2 linked regions of the Gottschalkia purinilytica genome follow. The protein of the gene in region 2 interacts with the protein of the main gene of each other region in a pairwise test. Links are inferred from orthologs where the notes say so. Each region holds a gene or a part of one and is shown on either strand. Other genes may lie near its edges.

The links.
Region 1: the proteins of dnaB (region 2) and dnaA interact in binary tests that used the Escherichia coli proteins (3 or more experiments, as listed by UniProt). The link is inferred for Gottschalkia purinilytica from one-to-one orthologs.

What each region holds. Positions count from the first base shown.
Region 1 is NZ_LGSS01000019.1:32,937-37,664, reverse strand. The notes cover bases 656-3,573. They hold dnaA (chromosomal replication initiator protein DnaA), read right to left. Parts: upstream 2,825-3,573; coding sequence 1,487-2,824; downstream 656-1,486. Other genes in these bases: rpmH (50S ribosomal protein L34), read left to right, coding at 3,424-3,558; dnaN (DNA polymerase III subunit beta), read right to left, coding at 656-1,250. In the rest of the region: CLPU_RS14445 (RNA-binding S4 domain-containing protein), read right to left, coding at 1-14; more of dnaN, read right to left, coding at 153-655; rnpA (ribonuclease P protein component), read left to right, coding at 3,620-3,961; membrane protein insertion efficiency factor YidD, read left to right, coding at 3,966-4,175; CLPU_RS14415 (YidC/Oxa1 family membrane protein insertase), read left to right, coding at 4,191-4,728. UniProt on the Escherichia coli protein: Plays an essential in the initiation and regulation of chromosomal replication. Binds in an ATP-dependent fashion to the origin of replication (oriC) to initiate formation of the DNA replication initiation complex once per cell cycle.
Region 2 is NZ_LGSS01000023.1:13,772-18,509, forward strand. What follows is about bases 534-3,461. They hold dnaB (replicative DNA helicase), read left to right. Parts: upstream 534-1,285; coding sequence 1,286-2,638; downstream 2,639-3,461. Other genes in these bases: CLPU_RS15220 (DHH family phosphoesterase), read left to right, coding at 534-655; rplI (50S ribosomal protein L9), read left to right, coding at 655-1,104; CLPU_RS15235 (FprA family A-type flavoprotein), read left to right, coding at 2,692-3,461. Also shown: more of CLPU_RS15220, read left to right, coding at 1-533; more of CLPU_RS15235, read left to right, coding at 3,462-3,912; CLPU_RS15240 (GNAT family N-acetyltransferase), read left to right, coding at 4,106-4,717. UniProt on the Escherichia coli protein: The main replicative DNA helicase, it participates in initiation and elongation during chromosome replication. Travels ahead of the DNA replisome, separating dsDNA into templates for DNA synthesis.

The DNA.
Region 1 (4,728 bases), on a different replicon or contig from region 2:
TTAATTTCTTGCATTTTTTATTCCTCCTTAAATATAATAGACACCTAACAAATAGGTGTCTAAAACGAATAAAGATAAAAGTGTTGGTTGGTTTTAAATAAAAAAATTAATGACGCTTAAAAGTTTAAGGTTTTTTTTATATATTTTATATATTAAGCTAATCTTACTGGTAATATTAAGTAAGTATAGCTTTCGTCCTCTACAGGTTTTATGATACAAGGGTTAACATTACTTACTAAATTAAGTATTATCTCTTCACTATCTATAACTCTTATTCCATCTAGTATATATTTTGAGTTAAATGCTATTTGTATAACATTTCCTTCTAGCTCTATAGGTATCTCTTCATAAACATCACCTATCTCTGAGTTTGAAGTTATTACAAGTTTATCGTCTGATACATCAAATTTAACTAAGTTATTTTTACCTTCTCTAGCAAGTAAAGATGCTCTTTCTATACTTTCTTGTATAGACTTAGTTTTTACCTTTACTCTAGATTTATATTCATTTCTTATAATATCTTTATAATTTAAAAATTGTCCTTCTAACAGTCTTGAAGTTATAACAGTATTTCCTAAATTAAATATAATATGATTATCCGTACACGATATTTCTATATCAGAATCATCATCATCTAATATTTTATTTACTTCATTTAATGTTTTACTCGGTATTACAACTTTTATTTCTTCTTTATAGTTAACCGAAGCATTTTTTAAAGCAAGTCTATATCCATCTAATGCTACTAGAGCTGCATTTTCATTATTTATTTCTAAAAGTGCTCCTGTTAGTATTGGTCTAGTTTCATCTTGTGCCGTTGCAAATATTGTTTGTCTAATCATATTTTTTAATAAATCTTTTGGAACTTCAAAAGAATTTTTATTATCTATTTGAGGAAGCTGTGGATATTCTAAAGATGGTTGCCCAACTATATTAAACTTAGATAATCCACAAGTTATATGAACATTATTCTTTTCATCTACTTCTATATTTATTGGTAAGTTAGGTAATTTTCTTATTATATCTCCAAATATTCTTGATGTTATAACAATACTTCCTTCTTCCTCTATATTACAATCTATAGAAGTTTCTATACCTATCTCTAAATCCGTACCAGTTAAAGTTAATTTATCATTTTTTGCATATATTAAAATACCATTCAATATAGGTAATGTTGTCTTTGATGAAATTCCTTTTTGAACTATATTAACACATTTTGAAAGTTCGTTTTGATCTATAGTAAATTTCAACTGTGGATAACCTCCTTCGCTGTTTTTTCTATAAATATATTAACTAAACTTAGTAGTAATAGTAATAGTACCTGTTTATATGTGGATAAGTTATCAAGTAGCACAAAATACAACATGTTAAAGGTGTTAATAACATGTTCATATATATTATACAATTATCCACACAATTAAGCTAGAAGAAAAAAAGAAAAATATATAAACAAAGTATCAACTACTTATCAACATAGGGTTGTTAATTAATTTCCTGTGATTTCTTTAGTCAATTCTTCTATTCTTGATTTTAATTCAGAGCTTTTTTCTATATTATTAGAAATTTTTTCGTAAGCATGTATAACAGTAGTATGGTCCCTGCCTCCAAATTCTTCACCTATCTTAGGAAGGGATAAATCAGTTAACTCTCTACATAGATACATAGCTATTTGTCTAGGATAGGAAATAGCCCTTGTCCTTTTTTTAGAGTTGAAATCTTCTATTTTTACACCCATATTATTACTTACTACTTCTTTTATTAACTTTACATTTATCTCTTTAGGTTTCGTGTTAGATATTATATCTTTTAAAGCTTCAGTTGCTAAGTCTACAGTAACTTCTCTATTAGTAAGAGAAGAATAAGCTACTACTCTAATGAGAGCTCCTTCTAGTTCCCTAATGTTTGATTGAATTCTACTTGCTATATATAGAGTCACATCATTTGGAACGTCTATGTTCTCTACTTTAGCTTTTTTTCTTAATATAGCAATTCTAGTTTCTAGATCAGGTGGTTGGATATCTGCTATAAGTCCCCACTCAAATCTCGATCTTAGCCTGTCTTCTAAAGTAGGAATTTCCTTAGGAGGTCTATCACTTGAAATAATAATTTGCTTATTGGCCTCATGTAGAGCGTTGAAAGTATGGAAAAACTCTTCTTGAGTACGCTCTTTTCCTGCTATGAATTGTATATCATCCACTAGTAGTACATCTACATTTCTATATTTGTTTCTAAATTCTACGTTTCTGTCATCTCTAATTGAGTTTATAAGCTCATTGGTGAACTTTTCTGACGATACATATACTACACTGGCTTTAGGGTTTTGATTTAATATATAATGTCCTATGGCATGCATTAGATGGGTTTTACCTAGTCCAACTCCTCCATATATAAATAATGGATTATAAGCCATTGCAGGAGCTTCTGCAACTGCTAAAGAAGCGGCATGAGCAAACCTATTGCTATTACCAATAACGAAAGTATCAAAAGTATACTTTGGATTTAACTGAGATCTTGATGAATTGATATCATTAATTGGATTACTACTAGGTTGTTCAACGTCACTAGATATCTCTTCACCAGGAATTAAGAAGCTCACTTCAAAATCCGTACCAGATACTTGTTTTAATGCATTTTTTATCAAAGTTAAATATCTAGCTTCCAAGATTCCTTTGGTAAATTCATTAGGAGCACCTAAGACTATATTATTATCATTTATAGTTATAGGTTCAATTGTCTTAAGCCAAGTGTTAAAACTTACATCAGTTAGTTCACTTTTTATGAGTTTGAGAGAACTTATCCAAATTTCATCTAAATTCAAACCCATCTTTTTCCCTCCTATCTATTTAAAAAATTATAGACAGATTAATTTTTTTAAATACTTATATACAGATTTATCCACAATATAATATAATAAAATCAAATAATTTTTTAAATAATAATATTAACATAGAGAACAAAAAATATGTGGATAAAAATTAGAAAGATATGTACAAATACAATAATATGTAATTATTCACAACCATAGTAAAATATGAAATGTGAATAAATAATAGCGTTAATTAGGAAGATTATACAAAATATTATTAATATTATTAAAAGTTATACACAACATTATCCACAGAATGTTGATAAAAATATTGCTGTTAATAAATAATCCACATTGCCATATTATAATAACAGAAAAAAATATAATTATCAACAGTATTATAAAAGATATCCACATAGATAACATATTGTTGAAAAAAATATTAACATATAAAGAAATACATATTAATTACATTTTTTATATATATTTTATATATAATTTCTTGACATTAGATGGTGTTACTAATATAATCAGATATATGTCTAAGTATAATTAAATCGATAGTACGGGTGTTTTTTAATATATAAACACTGATAATTGAAGGAGGTGTACTTTAAGTGAAAAGAACTTATCAACCTAAAAAAAGACAAAGAAGTAGAGAACATGGTTTCAGAAAAAGAATGAGAACAGTATCAGGAAGAGAAATCTTAAGAAAACGTAGAAAAAAAGGCAGAAAAAAATTGTCAGCATAAGGCCGCATTAATGTGGCCTTTTTATTCAATTTAAGGGTTTCTTAAAAGGAGTATTCTAAAAATGGAAAAGAAACAAAGATTGAAGAGTAATAGAGAGTTTAGGAGAGTGTACGACACAGGGAAATCATTTGCAAATAAATACTTGGTTCTTTTTTTTGTTAAAAATGACTTATCTTATAATAGAGTGGGATTTGCCACTACTAAAAAATTAGGAAATAGTGTAGTTAGAAGTAAATTTAAGAGAAGGTTAAGAGAGGCATATAGACTTAACCAAAACAAGATAGGACAAGGGTATGATATGATTTTTTTATCTAGGGCAAATGCTAAAGATATAGACTATAAAGCAGTAGAGAGTGCTGTATTACATCTTGTCAAAATATCTGGATTATTAAAAAAGGACTAATAGTATGAGAACTATAGCTGTGGCTATTATAAAGTTTTATCAAAGATTTATTTCTCCTATGAAACCAAAATCTTGTAGATTTTATCCTACGTGTTCTGAATACTCTATTCAGGCTATAAATAAATATGGAATAATAAAAGGCGGTTTTATGAGCCTAAAAAGAATTTTAAAGTGTAACCCATTTAACCCAGGAGGACATGATCCTTTAAAATAGAGAGGGGGCTACCGAATGATAGATTTATTTGCAAAACCACTAGGTCTTTTACTTAAATTTGTATATGATACATCTGTAAGTATAGGCTTAGACTTTAAGTATTTATCGGCTTATGCTGTTGCTATAATTGTAGCTACAATTATATTTAAGTTACTATTATTACCACTCAACATTAAACAAGCCAAATCTATGAAAAATCTTCAAGTTGTACAACCAAAGCTACAGGAATTACAGAAAAAATATAAGAATGATCCTCAGACTTTAAATGAAAAAACACTTGAATTATATAAACAATATAATGTAAATCCATTAGGAGGATGTTTACCGCTGTTAATTCAATTTCCTATCCTTATCGCATACTTTAGAGTTATGCAACAACCTGTAAAATATGTATTTGGAAATCAAGCTTTATTTGATCAAATAAATAAAGCATTTCTTTGGATAAAGGATATAGCTCTTCAACCTACAGCGATAGTTAATGGAGTTTCTAATGATTTACAGATAGCTGGAATTACTATACCAATTATAGCTATATTATCGGCACTTACAACTT
Region 2 (4,738 bases):
AGTTGTAGTAATAGATCATCATAGAAGAGGAGCTGAATTTATAGAAGAACCTGTATTAATCTATTTAGAGCCATATGCTTCCTCAACATGTGAATTAGTTACTGAGATATTATATTATATAAATGATAAAATTGATATAACGAAATTTGAAGCAGAGGCATTGCTTGCAGGAATTAATTTAGATACTAAGAACTTTGCATTAAAGACTGGAGTAAGAACATTTGAAGCTGCTTCATTTTTACGTAGAGCAGGAGCTGATACAACTGAAGTCAGACAACTCTTTAGGGATGATCTAGAGGACTTCAAATTAAGAGCAGAAGTTATAAGAAATGCTAATATAATAAAAGATAAAATAGCTATTTCTAGGCTAGATAAAGATACTAATAGTTCAATACTCATAGCTGCTCAATCAGCAGATGAATTATTAAATATAGAAGGAATAATAGCATCCTTTGTATTATGTATTTTAGATGATAAAATTCATATAAGTGGAAGATCTTTAGGAGAATTAAGTGTACAGCTTATATTAGAAAAGCTTGGTGGTGGAGGTCATATGACTTCTGCTGGAGCTCAACTTAAAGATATTAGCCTAGATGAAGCTGAGAACATGTTAGAAGAAGCTATAATAGAATATCTTAAGGAAGGTGATGAGTAATGAAGGTTATTTTATTACAAGATGTTAAGGGATTAGGTAAAAAAGGAGATGTAGTGAATTCTAAAGATGGTTATGCTAGAAACTTTTTATTTCCTAGAAATTTAGCGGTAGAAGCTACTAGTTCTAATTTAAAAGAACTAAAAGATAAAAAAGAATCTCAAAAATTCAAAGAAGAAGAAGATTTAAAAGAAGCTAAAGCACTAGCAGAGAAAATATCAAATGTTAAAGTAGAAATAAAAACTAAAGTTGGAGATAATGGTAAGTTATTTGGTTCTATAACAACTAAAGATATTGCAGAACAACTACAAAAACAACATAATATAAAAGTAGATAAAAGGAAAATTGATATAGAAGGTGGAAATATTAAAACAGCAGGTACAACAATTGCAGAGGTAAAAGTATGTCCATCAGTATTAGCTAAGTTAAAGATTCATGTTACTGAACAATAATATTGATTAAAGTTTTAGATAGAGTATTTTTGGAAAGTTTAATTATACCATATGTGGAAATAATATAAATATACTTTAAAGAGTGTACAAGATACCTTATGCTTTATATAATAATAGTATTAAGCTACAGTATCTTGTATTTCTATGTTCGGTATATTTTAAAATTTGGGAGGTGCTATAATTGTCAACAGAAACAGATATTGAAACTTTAGGTAAAATACCTCCACACAGTATAGAAGCTGAACAGTCAGTATTAGGATCTATGATCTTAGATAGAGAAGCAATAGTAACTGGGACAGAAATATTAAAACCTGATGATTTCTATAAAGAAGCTCATAAAGAAATATATGAATCTATTATAGATATATTTACAAAGGACGAGCCAGTTGATTTGATAACTTTATCAGAAGAATTAAAGAGAAGAGATACCCTTGAGGCAATTGGAGGTACAGTATATCTAGCGACTCTATCAGAAGGTGTTTCTACTACTGCTAATATTAAATATTACTGTGAGATAGTAGAAGAAAAATCTATACTTAGAAAACTAATAAAAGCTTCAAATGAAATTATAAGTAAGGGCTACAAAGCAGATGAAGATATTAATCAGATAATAGATTTAGCAGAAAAGAAAATATTTGATATAACACAAAAAAGGAATCAAGAAGGACTAGAGCCTATAAGAAGTGTGTTATTAGAAAGCTTTACTAAAATAGAGCAATTATCTCAAAATAAAGGTGGAATAACTGGACTTACTACAGGATTTGTGGATCTAGATGGTAAAACATCAGGATTACAAAAGTCAGATTTAATATTAGTAGCAGCAAGACCAGCTATGGGTAAAACTGCTTTTTCTTTAAATTTAGCTTTAAATGCTGCGTTAAAAGGAAATGGGTCAGTTGCTATATTTAGTCTTGAGATGTCTAAAGACCAGCTAGTTCAACGTATGCTAAGTGCAGAATCTCATGTTGAACTTCAGAAAATAATAAATGGAAATTTAGATGAAAATGAATGGCCTAAATTAGTAAGTGCAATGGGACCTTTAGCTCAAGCTAAAATATATATAGATGATACACCAGGAATAACTTTAATGGAACTAAAAGCAAAGTGTAGAAAATTAAAAATAGAAAAAGGACTAGACTTAGTTATGATAGATTACTTACAGCTAATGTCTGGAGATGGAAGAACAGAAAATAGACAACAAGAGATATCAAATATATCTAGGGGATTAAAGGGACTTGCTAAAGAAATGGATTGCCCTGTGGTAGCATTATCTCAGCTTTCACGTGCTCCAGAATTAAGATCTGATCATAGACCTATACTATCAGACTTACGTGAATCTGGAGCCATAGAACAGGATGCTGATATAGTAGTATTTCTTTATAGGGATGAATATTATAACCCTGATACAGAAAAGAAGAACATAGGAGAAGTTATAATAGCAAAACATCGTAATGGGCCTATTGGAACTGTAGAGTTAGTATTTATGGGGCAATATACTAAGTTTTTGAATATGGAAAAATATAGACAAGAGTAGTAAGCTATTGTCCTTATTTCATATAAATACTTTAAAGCAGTAGGAGGCAAAAAATGAGAAATGATAAGATATTAGATGTTAAAGAAGGAATTAAGTGGATAGGTATACTTGATCCAACTTTAACTGTGTTTGATGTAGTTATGGAAACAAAGTATGGAACAACTTATAATTCATACTTTATAGATGCAGATAAGAAAACTATAATAGAAACAGCTAAAGAAACTTATAGAGATGATTATATAGAAAAAATAAAGAAAGTAGTAGATCCAGAAGAAATAGAATATATAATATTGAATCATACAGAACCAGATCATGCAAGCAACCTTAAATATTTATTAGAATTAGCACCAAATGCTACTATAGTATCAACTGTACCAGGAATAAGGTTTTTAAAAGACATGTTAAATAGTGAATTTAAACATATTGTAGTTAAAGATGGGGATACGTTAGATTTAGGAAATAAAACATTAAGATTCATATCAGCTCCATTCTTACATTGGCCTGATAGTATGTATACTTTTTTAGAAGAAGATAAAATATTATTTACTTGTGACTCATTTGGTTGTCATTATTGCGACGAGAGAATATTTGATGATTTAGTTGGAGATTTTGATGATGCTTTTAGATATTACTTTAATGTTATATTAAAGCCTTATAGTAGCTATATGTTAAAAGCTATAGATAAAATAAAAGATTTAGATATAGACATTATATGTCCTGGTCATGGACCTGTATTAAGAGATAACTGGAGAAAATATGTTGAACTATCAAAGACTTTAGCAGAAGAAGCTATTAGTCTGAAACCACAAAGACCAATGGCACTTGTGGCATACGTGTCTGCCTATGGAAATACAGGTAAGATAGCAAAATATATAGCAGAAGGTATAAAAGAAGCAGGAGATGTAGATGTAGAAGTTGTAGATATCGAAAGTATAGACCTAAGTGATCTTGAAGAAAAAGTAGAAAAGAGTGAGGGAATACTAATAGGATCAACAACTATAAATCAAAATACTCTCTTACCTGTATATAAAATGTTTAGTGTTATAAATCCTGTTACAAATAGAGGTAAACCAGGAGGAGCATTTGGATCTTATGGATGGAGTGGAGAAGCTGTAGGCATCATTGAAAATGTATTAAAAAGTCTTAAACTTAAGGTAGATATGAATGGATTTAAAGAAGTATTTGTACCTAAGGAAGAGACTAAAGATAAATGCATAGATTTTGGAAAGAAATTTGGTGAAAAGATATTAGAAAATTCACTTAAAAAGAAATAAAATAATGAACTTTTGTTAAAAATTACTTCATACATTGTATGAAGTAATTTTTATATAAATATGATTTTAAATTTACTATTTTTTAGATAAATACTAGTGACGATAAAATTATATCTATTATTAATAAACAAATTTATAGCAATTATTAATGGGCATAAATATAGTATATGTAAAAATATCAAGGGGGAAAAAGATGGATGTTATAAAGGGACATAGAGTAAAAATACTACCTTTAAAACTAGAACACGTTTTCAAAATGAAAAATTGGGGAAAATATCAAAGTTTGCTTTTTGAAGATTACAACTTTCCAGACTTAAATGATAGAGAGGTTAAAAAGTGGTTTGATATAAAAACTTCTGAAAAAACTTCTAAGAATTTTATAGTTATTAATGAAAATGAAATAATAATAGGATACGTTGCTATAAAAAATATTAAGAAACTTAATAAAAGCTCAACACTGGGTATAACCTTTGACTATAACTATATAAATAAGGGTTATGGAACAGATACTATATTAGCTATGTTAGATTACTATTTTAATGTTATGAAAATGAGAACTATGTATCTAGATGTTGCAAAACATAATAAGAGAGCTATAAGATGCTATGAAAAATGTGGATTTAAAAAAATTAATGAATACATAATGGAAATGAAAAATCCACATATAGATATAAATAGTAAGGAAATTATAGAACTTAGAGATAACTTTATAGTGGAGAACAATCAAATATATGAATATTACTATAAGATGAAAATTTCGAAAAAATTACATAACAAAAATATATCCACACAGATTCACATGTGAATATCTTTGTGGATATGTTAA